Regions from separate parts of the Streptomyces sp. NPDC098789 genome, predicted to be linked through region 1. Evidence: riboswitches for the same ligand, from Rfam matches in the RefSeq annotation. Region 1 holds a riboswitch; each other region holds the start of a gene.
The links. A riboswitch is a leader RNA that binds a small molecule or an ion and turns the genes downstream of it on or off. The one in region 1 is predicted to bind cobalamin.

Region 1 (3,197 bases):
CGGTCCTCCTTGGCGAAGCGGTACGTCGTCCCCTCGGCCGGGGTGGCCTCCAGGTTGTAGAGGTTCCCGGTCCGCTCCTGGAACTCCACCATGCGTGCGCGGACGCGGTCCAACAGGCGCACGGCCAGCGCGTGCCCGGCCTCGGTGGTGATGTCGTCCGCGTCCCCGGAGAAGTTGCGGATCATCTCGTTGATCCCGTTGACCCCGATGGTCGAGAAGTGGTTGCGCAGGGTGCCCAAGTAGCGCTTGGTGTACGGGAACAGCCCGCCGTCGATCAGGTCCTGGACGGTGATCCGCTTCAGCTCCAGGCTGTCCTTGGCCAGCTCGCACAGCCGGTCCACGGCCGCCATCAGGGCGTCCTCGTCGCCCGCGTGGACGTGTCCGAGGCGGGCGCAGTTGAGCGTGACCACGCCCAGGGAGCCGGTCTGTTCGGCGCTGCCGAAGAGGCCGTTGCCGCGCCTGAGCAGTTCGGTGAGGTCGAGCTGGAGCCGGCAGCACATGGAGCGGATCATGTTCGGGGACAGCTCGGAGTTGATGAAGTTCTGGAAGTACGGGAGCCCGTACTTCGCGGTCATCGCGAAGAGCCGCTCGGCGTTCTCGCTCTCCCAGGGGAAGTCCCGGGTGATGTTGTAGGTCGGGATCGGGAAGGTGAAGACCCGGCCGGTGGCGTCCCCCTCCGTCATGACCTCGATGTAGGCCCGGTTGATCAGGTCCATCTCGCTCTGGAGCTCGCCGTAGGTGAAGTCCACCTCGGCGCCGCCGATCACGGGGACCTGCTCCCGCAGGTCCTCGGGGCAGGTCCAGTCGAAGGTGAGGTTGGTGAAGGGGGTCTGGGTGCCCCAGCGCGAGGGCACGTTCAGGTTGTGCACCAGCTCCTGGACGCACTGCCTGACCTGGGCGTACGTCATCGCGTCGAGGCGGACGTAGGGGGCGAGGTAGGTGTCGAAGGAGGAGAAGGCCTGGGCGCCCGCCCACTCGTTCTGGAGGGTGCCGAGGAAGTTGACGATCTGACCGACGGCCGAGGACAGGTGCCGGGGCGGGCCGGAGTCGATCTGGCCGGGGACCCCGTTGAACCCCTCGGTCAGCAGGGTGCGCAGGGACCAGCCCGCGCAGTAGCCGGAGAGCATGTCCAGGTCGTGGATGTGGAAGTCGCCCTCGCGGTGGGCGCCGGCGATCTCGGCCGGGTAGACGCGCTCCAGCCAGTAGTTCGCCGTCACCTTGCCCGCCGCGTTCAGGATCAGGCCGCCGAGCGAGTAGCCCTGGTTGGCGTTGGCGTTGACCCGCCAGTCCCGGCGTTCCAGGTATTCGGTCACGGTCTCTACGGCGTCGACGGCAGCAGTCACGGCAGCCCTCCCACGAGGCTCGGCACGGAAGTGTGGTTCGTTCGCCGGCAGGTGTCGGACTCGCGCGGCGCCCCGTCCCCGTCGGGGGAAGGGCGTGCGCTCACCGTTGCGGGGCAGTCCCGGATTCGCATCGGGTTCCCTGTTGCCTCGGTCGGGGCGGACATGAGCGAGCATGAGCGTGACCCCGCCGAACCGGCAGGGCCAACACTACATATGGATATGACCGCCCAGTGCGACCACTAGATATTGGGTGACCTTCGTCCCCGGAGAGGGTCCCAAAGTCCCTCCCACCCGTCCGGCCGGCCGCCCTCGCGCGCCGGCGCCGCTACGAAGCGCGACCGCTGGTGGCCCCGTAGTACTGGAGGTCCTGGACCGCGACCTTGCGGTCCACCGGGTACGGCAGCTCGACCGCGGTCGAGGTGGCCCCGTCGCGGACCGCCCGGGCGGAGCTGGTGCCGGAGCGCAGCTCCAGCAGGTGCGACCCGACTCCGGCCGGGGCCTCGTAGGCGTCCGCGTCCCCGCCGGTCGCGGTACGGACGGTGGCCGGCGCGGTCAGGAAGCTGAGCACCTCCACCGCGTCCCGGGGCGCGGCGCTGCCCTTGCGCAGGGACATCACCAGGGACTGGGTCCCGGTCGGGTCGGTCGCGGCGAACTGGGTGCGCGAGGTCAGGTAGAGCGTGTCCCGGACGATCCGCGGCCAGGCGCCCGTCTTGAACCGGGTCAGGTAGTAGGAGGAGATGTCCAGGTAGGTGTGGCCGTTGTGCAGGGAGGGTGCGAACTGGCTGCCCTCCGAGTAGTCGTTCCAGGTGGTCAGCTGCACCCAGTCGGCGCCGTCGTCGATGGCGTGCGTCCAGGTGGAGCGCAGGGTGGCGGTGTTCCCCGCCTCGTCGTAGATCCCCTGGTTGGGGCGGGCGTCCTGGACGGAGACCGGTTGCATCCAGATCTTGCCCGCCTCGTGCGCGCGCCGGACGTCGCCGGCCGCGCCGTCCTGGCCGACGTAGCTGCGGCTGCCCCATTCGGAGAACCCGTAGCTGATGGGCGCGAACCGCGCGCCGTGCGCGCCGAAGTCGAGGAAGAGCGGGACGAACGCGGTGCGGATGCCGTGCTTCGACTTCAGCAGGTCCAGCACCCGGGTCCACCAGGCGACGTCCTTCTCCTCCGCCTTGAACGGGGAGACGACCAGCCGTCCGTCGCCGAGCCGGTGCGCGGCGGGTGCCACGGCGAGCGCGGCGAGCGCGGCCGCGAGCACGGCCGGGTCGTCCGTCTTGAGGGAGGTCATGTCCGGCATCAGCATGACCTTGAAGTCGGGATCGACCGAACGGGCTGCCTCCATCAGGAGGTTGGCGCGGTCCCAGTTGGGGCCGGAGAGGGAGAGCAGGTCGAGGGTGAATCCGTCGATCCCGGCGGCGCGGGCCGTGCGCACCTCCTGACGGAGGTTGGCCAGCTCCCAGTTGCCCTGTTGGGGCGCTACGGGCAGCGGTCGGTCGCGCAGCAGCCCGCCGTAGCGCTCGTGCTTGCCGTTCTCCCCCGCCGGGGCGAGGTAGTTGCGGGTGTAGTAGTCGCCGTCCGCGCTCGCGTTGTCGAGGGAGAGCGGGTAGGGGGTGAAGTAGTGGGCGAAGACCAGCTTCTTGCCGGCGCGCAGCGCGGTGGCGTCCGGCAGGTCGAAGGGCAGGGCGCCGGCGGGCCGCACGCCGCCGCCCGCCGCGCCCCCGTCGTCGCCGGCGCCCGCGCTCCCCGACGCGGCGGGGTCCGGGCTCGCGTCGGGGGCGCCGCTCCCCGGGGTGCCGGCGGAGCGGCCGTGGTCGCCGGGTCCGGTGGACCAGGGCGCGCCGATGTCCGGCGCCGAGCGGTCCG
Region 2 (3,197 bases), on a different contig from region 1:
GAGGCCGCGGGCCAGGACGGTGATCTCGGCGGTCTTCTGCCGGGCGAAGGCCAGCCAGCGCCGCACCTGGGGGTCGACGTCGCGCTCGGCGGTGACGTCCAGCGGAACGTGCAGGAGGGAGCAGGAGGAGGAGACGTCGACGCTGCCCGCGAGACCGAGCAGGGTGCCGAGCGTGGCGAGGGAGGCCTCGTGGTCGTTGATCCAGACGTTGCGGCCGTTGACCACGCCCGCGACCAGGCGCTTCCCGGGCAGGCCGCCGACAGCGGCCAGGTCGGCGAGGTTGCCGGCGGCCCGGTCGGTGAAGTCGAGGGCGAGACCGTCGACGGGTGCCTTGGCCAGGACCGCCAGCGCCTCGCCGAGCCGGTCGAAGTACGAGGCGACGAGCAGCTTGGGGCGTTCGGCCAGCCCGCCCAGTTCGCGGTAGGTGCGGGCGGCCGCGCCCAACTCGGCCGGGGTGCGGTCCTGGACCAGGGCCGGCTCGTCGAGCTGGACCCACTGGGCGCCCGCCGCGCGCAGGTCGGCGAGCACCTCGGCGTAGACGGGCAGCAGCCGGTCGAGCAGGGTGATCGGCTGGAAGTCCTCGGGCACGCCCGGGGCGGGCTTGGCCAGCAGGAGATAGGTGACCGGTCCGACCAGCACCGGGCGGGCGTTCAGCCCGAGCGCCAGGGCCTCCTTCAGCTCGGCGACCTGCTTGGCGGAGTCGGCGGTGAACTCGGTGTCGGGGCCCAGCTCAGGGACCAGGTAGTGGTAGTTGGTGTCGAACCACTTGGTCATCTCCAGCGGCGCCACGTCCTGGGTGCCGCGGGCCATGGCGAAGTAGCCGTCCAGCGGGTCCGCTTCGACGGCGGCGCGGTGGCGGGGCGGGACGGCGCCGACCATGACGCTGGTGTCGAGGACGTGGTCGTAGTACGAGAAGTCACCGGTGGGCACCTCGCCGATGCCCGCTTCGGCCAGCTGCTGCCAGTGGGTCCGGCGCAGGGTCGCGGCGGTCGCCCGGAGGGCGTCGGCCTCGACCCGGCCCTTCCAGTAGCCCTCGACGGCCTTCTTCAGTTCCCGGTTCTGCCCCTGCCGGGGGTAGCCGTGGACGGTGGCCCGTACGGCCGGGTCCGGCGCGGCCGCGGAGGTGGCGGAACGGGCGGTGGTGGAACGGGTGGTGTTCTCGGGTGTCACGGAACTCTCCTTCGCGAGTACGTCTCCATGAGTCCCGGTGACGGACGCGAGGCGCGAAGGGGTGGCAGAGCGGACGGCCCGTCGCACCGCCGTGCGCGAGGCACCGGCTGCGACCGTCCGTCGTTCCCCCGGAACAGGTCCGGGGCGCCCCCGACCGACCCGCCCACGAGGTCACCAGGAAATCCGCGCACGACCGTGCGTGCGCGGGCAACGGGCAGGTCTTCGGACTTGCGGGCGCGCCTGCCGGTCTCCCGGCGGGCACCTAGTGGCCGTCGCTTCCCAGACCCGTACGGGTCCAGTGCGTATGACGGCGGTCGTTCCCGCTCACCGCTGCGGGGCAGTCCCGGATTCCCACCGGGTTCCCTCTTACGACGCATCCCGCCTGGCGGACGGGGCGAACCAGCTGCTGGGGGTCAGCTTAGGTCGACGCGGCCCGGTCGGGCGGATGTTGACCACATCCCGGACGGTGAGATGAGACACCCCGCGGCCGACGCGCAGGGAGCGCGCGGTGGCTCACCGGGCCACCGCGCGCTCCTGCTCCGTGCCTCCCGGGTCCCTCAACCCGGGAGCCGTACCACCGGGTCCCTCGTCAGCCCCGGTCGTAGGTATGGAACCCGCGGCCGCTCTTGCGGCCCAGCAGACCCGCCTGGACCATGCGCCGGAGCAGCGGTGGCGGGGCGTGGAGCGGCTCCTTGAACTCGGCGTAGAGGGACTCCGCGATGGCCGCGACGGTGTCCAGGCCGATGAGGTCGGCGAGCTTCAGGGGGCCCATGGGGTGGGCGCATCCCAGCTCCATGGCCGCGTCGACGTCCGCGGCGGTGGCGAAGCCCGATTCGGCCATCCGAATGGCCGAGAGCAGGTAGGGGACGAGGAGCGCGTTGACGACGAAGCCGGCCCGGTCCTGCGAGCGGACGGCCGTCTTGCCGAGCGCGTCGCGGGCGAACGCCTCCACCGTCTCCACGGTCTCGCGGGTGGTGTGCAGCGAGGACACGATCTCCACGAGGGGCAGGACGGGCACCGGGTTGAAGAAGTGCAGGCCCACGACGCGGTCGGCGCGGCCGGTGGCCATGGCCAGTCGCATGACGGGGATGGCGGAGGTGTTGGTGGCCAGGACCGCCCCCGGGTCCTCGACGATCTTGTCGAGGGTGGCGAAGGTCTCGGTCTTCACGGCCGCGTCCTCCACCACCGCCTCGATCACGAGCTGCCGGTCGGCGAGGTCGTCCAGGCTGCCGGAGAAGACGAGCCGGGCCAGGGCGTCCTCGGCGGTGAGCCGGTCCAGTTTGCCGCGCTGGACGGCGCGTTCGAGGGAGACGGCCACGCGTTCGCGGGCGGCCAGGGCGGCCGCGGCGTCGGTCTCGCACACCACGGTGTCGAGGCCCGCACGGGCACAGACCTCGGCGATGCCCGCGCCCATCTGGCCGCCGCCGACGACGCCGACCCTGCGGATCGCCGCGCCCGCGCCGGTGGCGGCTGTGGCTGTGGCTGTGGCGCTGCTGTCACTGGCGGCGCTCATGCGCGGGCCTCCGGACGGCGGACGAGGTGGCGGGCGTACGCGTCGGGGGTGAAGAAGGCCGGTAGGTCCCGCTGGAGCGCCGTCCGCTCGAGGACGGCGCGCGCCTCGGCGACCCGGGCGTCCGGATCCTCCTTCGCGAGCGCGGCGCACTGCGCGTCGAGGATCTCCCGCACGCCCGCGCGGTCGGCCGTGCCGTGGCGCAGCCACTGCCAGAGCTGGACCCGCGCGATCTCCGCGGTCGCCGCGTCCTCCATCAGCCCGTACAGGGCGACGGCGCCGCTGCCGCGCAGCCACGCGTCGAAGTACCGGAGGGCGACGGCGACGTTGGCACGGATGCCTTCGGCCGTGGGCGGGCCCGCGACCCGCCGGACCGACAGCAGGTCGGCCGCGGTGACCCGGACGTCCTCACGCGTACGGTCGAGCTGGTGCGGCCGGTCGGCGAGCACGGCGTCGAAGACCGTGCGGCAGACGGGCACCAGGGCGGGGTGGGCGACCCAGGAGCCGTCGAACCCGT
Region 3 (3,197 bases), on a different contig from region 1:
TCAGCGTGGTCTTGCCGCTGCCGTTGCGGCCCAGCAGGGCCAGGGCCCGGCCCGGGGCGATCGGGAAGTCCACGCCGGACAGCACGGCGGGCCCGTCCTCGTAGGCGTAGCCCGCGCCCGCCAGCCGGACGAGCGGTTCGGGTTCCACGGGTACGTTCACGAGACGAAGCCCTTCGAGGCGAGGGTGACGGCGACCAGCGCGGCGAGCAGGGCTCCCGACGCGGTCAGGAACCGCCAGGACGGGGAGGACTGCGGTACGAGCACCCGCAGCGTGCCGTCGTAGCCGCGCCCCGCCAGCCCGCTCTGGAGCCGGGACGCGCGGTCGAAGGCGCGGACGAAGGCGGTCGCCGCCAGCCCCGCCACGGACCGCCAGGCGGCGGCCCGGCCGCTGTGGCCCAGCCGGGCGGCCTGGGCCCGGCGGACCTGGGCGAGGGAGTCCAGCAGGAGGAAGCCGATCCGGTACATCACCAGCGCCACGTCGACGACGGGCGCCGGCACCCCGGCCCGCACCAGCCGGGGCAGGACGTCCGAGACCGGGGTGGTGAAGGCGAACAGGAGCACGCCGAGCGAGGCCGCCGACGTGCGCAGCAGCAGTTCGACGGCGTGCCGCGGGCCGTCCGGGGCCAGGGAGACCAGCCCCGCCGGGCCGCCCACCGCGAGCAGCAGGGGAGCCGCCCCGGTGAAGCAGAACCCGAGCGGGATCCGGAAGGCCCGCCACAACTGCCGCGGGGGCACCCCCGCCGGGCCGAGCAGCACGGCGAGGGTGGTGGCGGCCACCAGGGGTCCGCCGGGCCAGGGCGGCAGGCAGACCGCGGTGACGGTCAGCCCGAGCCCCAGCAGGGCCTTCTCCAGGGGGTGTCGGCGGCGCCAGCGGCTGCTGTGCGCCGCGGCGTCGATGGGCAGCACCGCCTCACGCGCCCCGGGAGCTCTGGTCGTCCCCGTGGCCCGCGCCGGCGGCCTCGCCCTGACGGCGCCCGCGGCGCACCCCGAAGTAGTAGGCGAGCACGCCCGCGCCGAGCGCCGCCTGGAGGGCGAAGAGCGCCGACTCGACCTCCCCGGAGGGGGGTTCGTACAGCGGGGAGAACCACGGCTCGTAGTCCGGCCTGAGTTCCGTGATCGCCGTCTCCGCCTGCGCGTCGGCGCCGGCGAACGGCTCCTCCTTGCCCTCGCCGAGGCCCAGGGCGATCGGGAGCACCGCCAGCGCCGCCACCAGGAGCAGCAGCAGGGTGTTGATCTTCGCGTTCCTGGTCATCGGACGGCCGTCCCCTGCTCGCTGCGCGCGGTGGTGCGGGCGCCGGTCAGCTTGGCCACGCCGAGCCGCACCAGGTCCGACTTGCTCGACTGCATCAGCAACCGCATCACGAGCACGGTGAGCAGGCCCTCGCTGACCGCCAGCGGGATCTGGGTGACGGCGAAGATCCCGCCGAACTTCGCGAGCGAGCCCGCGAAGCCGGACGCCGGGTCGGGGAAGGCCAGCGCGAGCTGCACGCTGGTCACGCAGTAGGTGATCAGGTCGGCGAAGAAGGCGCCGCAGAAGACCGAGACCATCAGGGGCGCGTCGAACCGCTTGAGCAGGCGGTAGACGGCGTATCCGGCCCAGGGGCCCGCGATCGCCATCGAGAAGACGTTCGCGCCGAGCGTGGTCAGCCCGCCGTGGGCCAGCAGCAGGGCCTGGAACAACAGGGTGATCGTGCCCAGCACCGCCATGATCGGCGGGCGGAACAGGATCGCACCGAGCCCCGTCCCGGTGGGGTGCGAGCAACTGCCCGTCACCGAAGGGATCTTCAGGGCGGACAGGACGAAAGTGAACGCACCGGACGCCCCGAGCAGCAGGGTGCTCTCGGGATGCGCCTTGACCTCGCGGGTCAGGGCGCGCACTCCGTGGACGACGAAGGGGGCGGACGCGACGCCCCAGGCGGCCGCGTGCAAAGGGGGTAGGAACCCCTCGGCTATATGCATGTGTAGGGAGACCTCTCCAGCACCTCGTGGATGGAACAACGCACCCCGGTCGGTCTCCTGGCTCACGGGTGCTGATGCCGCGGCGCCGCCTTCCCGGCCCGGGCGGTCTCCCGCCCGGTCCAGTGGCTCCCCGCAGGGTGGCGCCGGACTTCCCGTTCACAGTGGCGAGGGCCGCACCGGTTTCCCACCGGTTTCCCGTACACCAAGGCCCGTTGACCCTACCTGACCAGGGGCAACGGGCCGTCGGCGGCGCCGTCGTTCAGGTGCGCGCGGCACCCGGAGCCGTCTCAGCAGACGTTCGGGTGGGCGATGTCGACCACGAAGCGCTCCGGGTTGTGGAGCGTGGAGGTGGTGAACTGCGGTGCGGTGTCGAAGGCGGCGCCGAAGGTGACGTACCCCTCGAAGTCGCCGGTGAAGGCGAGGCCCTTGAGCTTGCTGAGGTAGATCTTCTGGAGCTTGGGGCCGGTGTAGACGGAGTGCCCGGCGTCGTCGTGCGCCTGGGCCGGGTGCAGGCGGATCTCCAGGAAGTACGTCCCGGCGAGCGGGACGGGCTTGCCGGAGCCGTCGTAGACGAGCTCGGAGACGGGAGTGACGGTGACCCCGGGGACGTAGCCCTGGAGGTCGATGACGATCCGGTCGTAGGTGCAGTGCCCGCCCCAGCGGGCATTGGTCACGAGCGGTGTCTGGGTGGCGGAGGCGGAGGCCGGTACGGCGAGGCCGAGTCCGGCGGTGAGGAGCAACCCGGCGGTGACGGCCGCCAGCCGCCGCCGGTGGACGGAGCCGGGGCGCGTACCGCGCCGCAGCGAGTGGACTGAGTTGCGGACGGAGCGTATGAGGTGGTCCAGCATGACGTCCCCCGATTCTTCGGATGTGGGGACAGTAGTGTCATCGTGGAAGACACGCCATACGGCCTCGCGGTTGCACGCGGCGCACGGGCCGGGGCCCGGCCCGCCGATGCGGACCGGGCCCCGGGGGCGGTCGTGCGCGTTACGGGACCGGGTTGAAGACCACGGACTCGTGCGTGTTGGACTGGCCGATGGCGGTGAAGCCGGAGCCGTTCGACTGGGCCGTGTTGTTCTGGTTCGAGGCTCCGGAACCGGTGGCGACCTGCTGCGCGGTGGAGGAGTTGCCGGTGTTGCTGCCGCCCACCCCGCTGCCGAGGATGCTGGCGACGGCCGCGTTCGACGCGTTGGCCGCGCCGGCTCCGTTGTCGGCCTGCGCCACGCCCGTGCACAGGG

Region 2: linked by a shared signal. The riboswitch ahead of metE (5-methyltetrahydropteroyltriglutamate--homocysteine S-methyltransferase) and the one ahead of ACIQWR_RS14610 (ribonucleoside triphosphate reductase) in region 1 are both predicted to bind cobalamin.
Region 3: linked by a shared signal. The riboswitch ahead of ACIQWR_RS03075 (energy-coupling factor ABC transporter permease) and the one ahead of ACIQWR_RS14610 (ribonucleoside triphosphate reductase) in region 1 are both predicted to bind cobalamin.

The regions. Positions count from the first base shown of each region.
Region 1 is NZ_JBIWAJ010000006.1:6,618-9,814, forward strand. Features, by position in the region: gene ACIQWR_RS14610 (ribonucleoside triphosphate reductase) at 1-1,343, opposite strand, end outside; cobalamin riboswitch at 1,372-1,555, opposite strand; gene ACIQWR_RS14615 (glycoside hydrolase family 71 protein) at 1,669-3,197, opposite strand, start outside.
Region 2 is NZ_JBIWAJ010000003.1:188,464-191,660, forward strand. Features, by position in the region: gene metE (5-methyltetrahydropteroyltriglutamate--homocysteine S-methyltransferase) at 1-1,170, opposite strand, end outside; cobalamin riboswitch at 1,387-1,539, opposite strand; gene ACIQWR_RS08360 (3-hydroxybutyryl-CoA dehydrogenase) at 1,760-2,683, opposite strand; gene aceB (malate synthase A) at 2,680-3,197, opposite strand, start outside.
Region 3 is NZ_JBIWAJ010000001.1:629,667-632,863, forward strand. Features, by position in the region: gene ACIQWR_RS03060 (energy-coupling factor ABC transporter ATP-binding protein) at 1-160, opposite strand, end outside; gene cbiQ (cobalt ECF transporter T component CbiQ) at 157-906, opposite strand; gene ACIQWR_RS03070 (energy-coupling factor ABC transporter substrate-binding protein) at 911-1,252, opposite strand; gene ACIQWR_RS03075 (energy-coupling factor ABC transporter permease) at 1,249-1,959, opposite strand; cobalamin riboswitch at 1,989-2,205, opposite strand; gene ACIQWR_RS03080 (hypothetical protein) at 2,247-2,807, opposite strand; gene ACIQWR_RS03085 (hypothetical protein) at 2,947-3,197, opposite strand, start outside.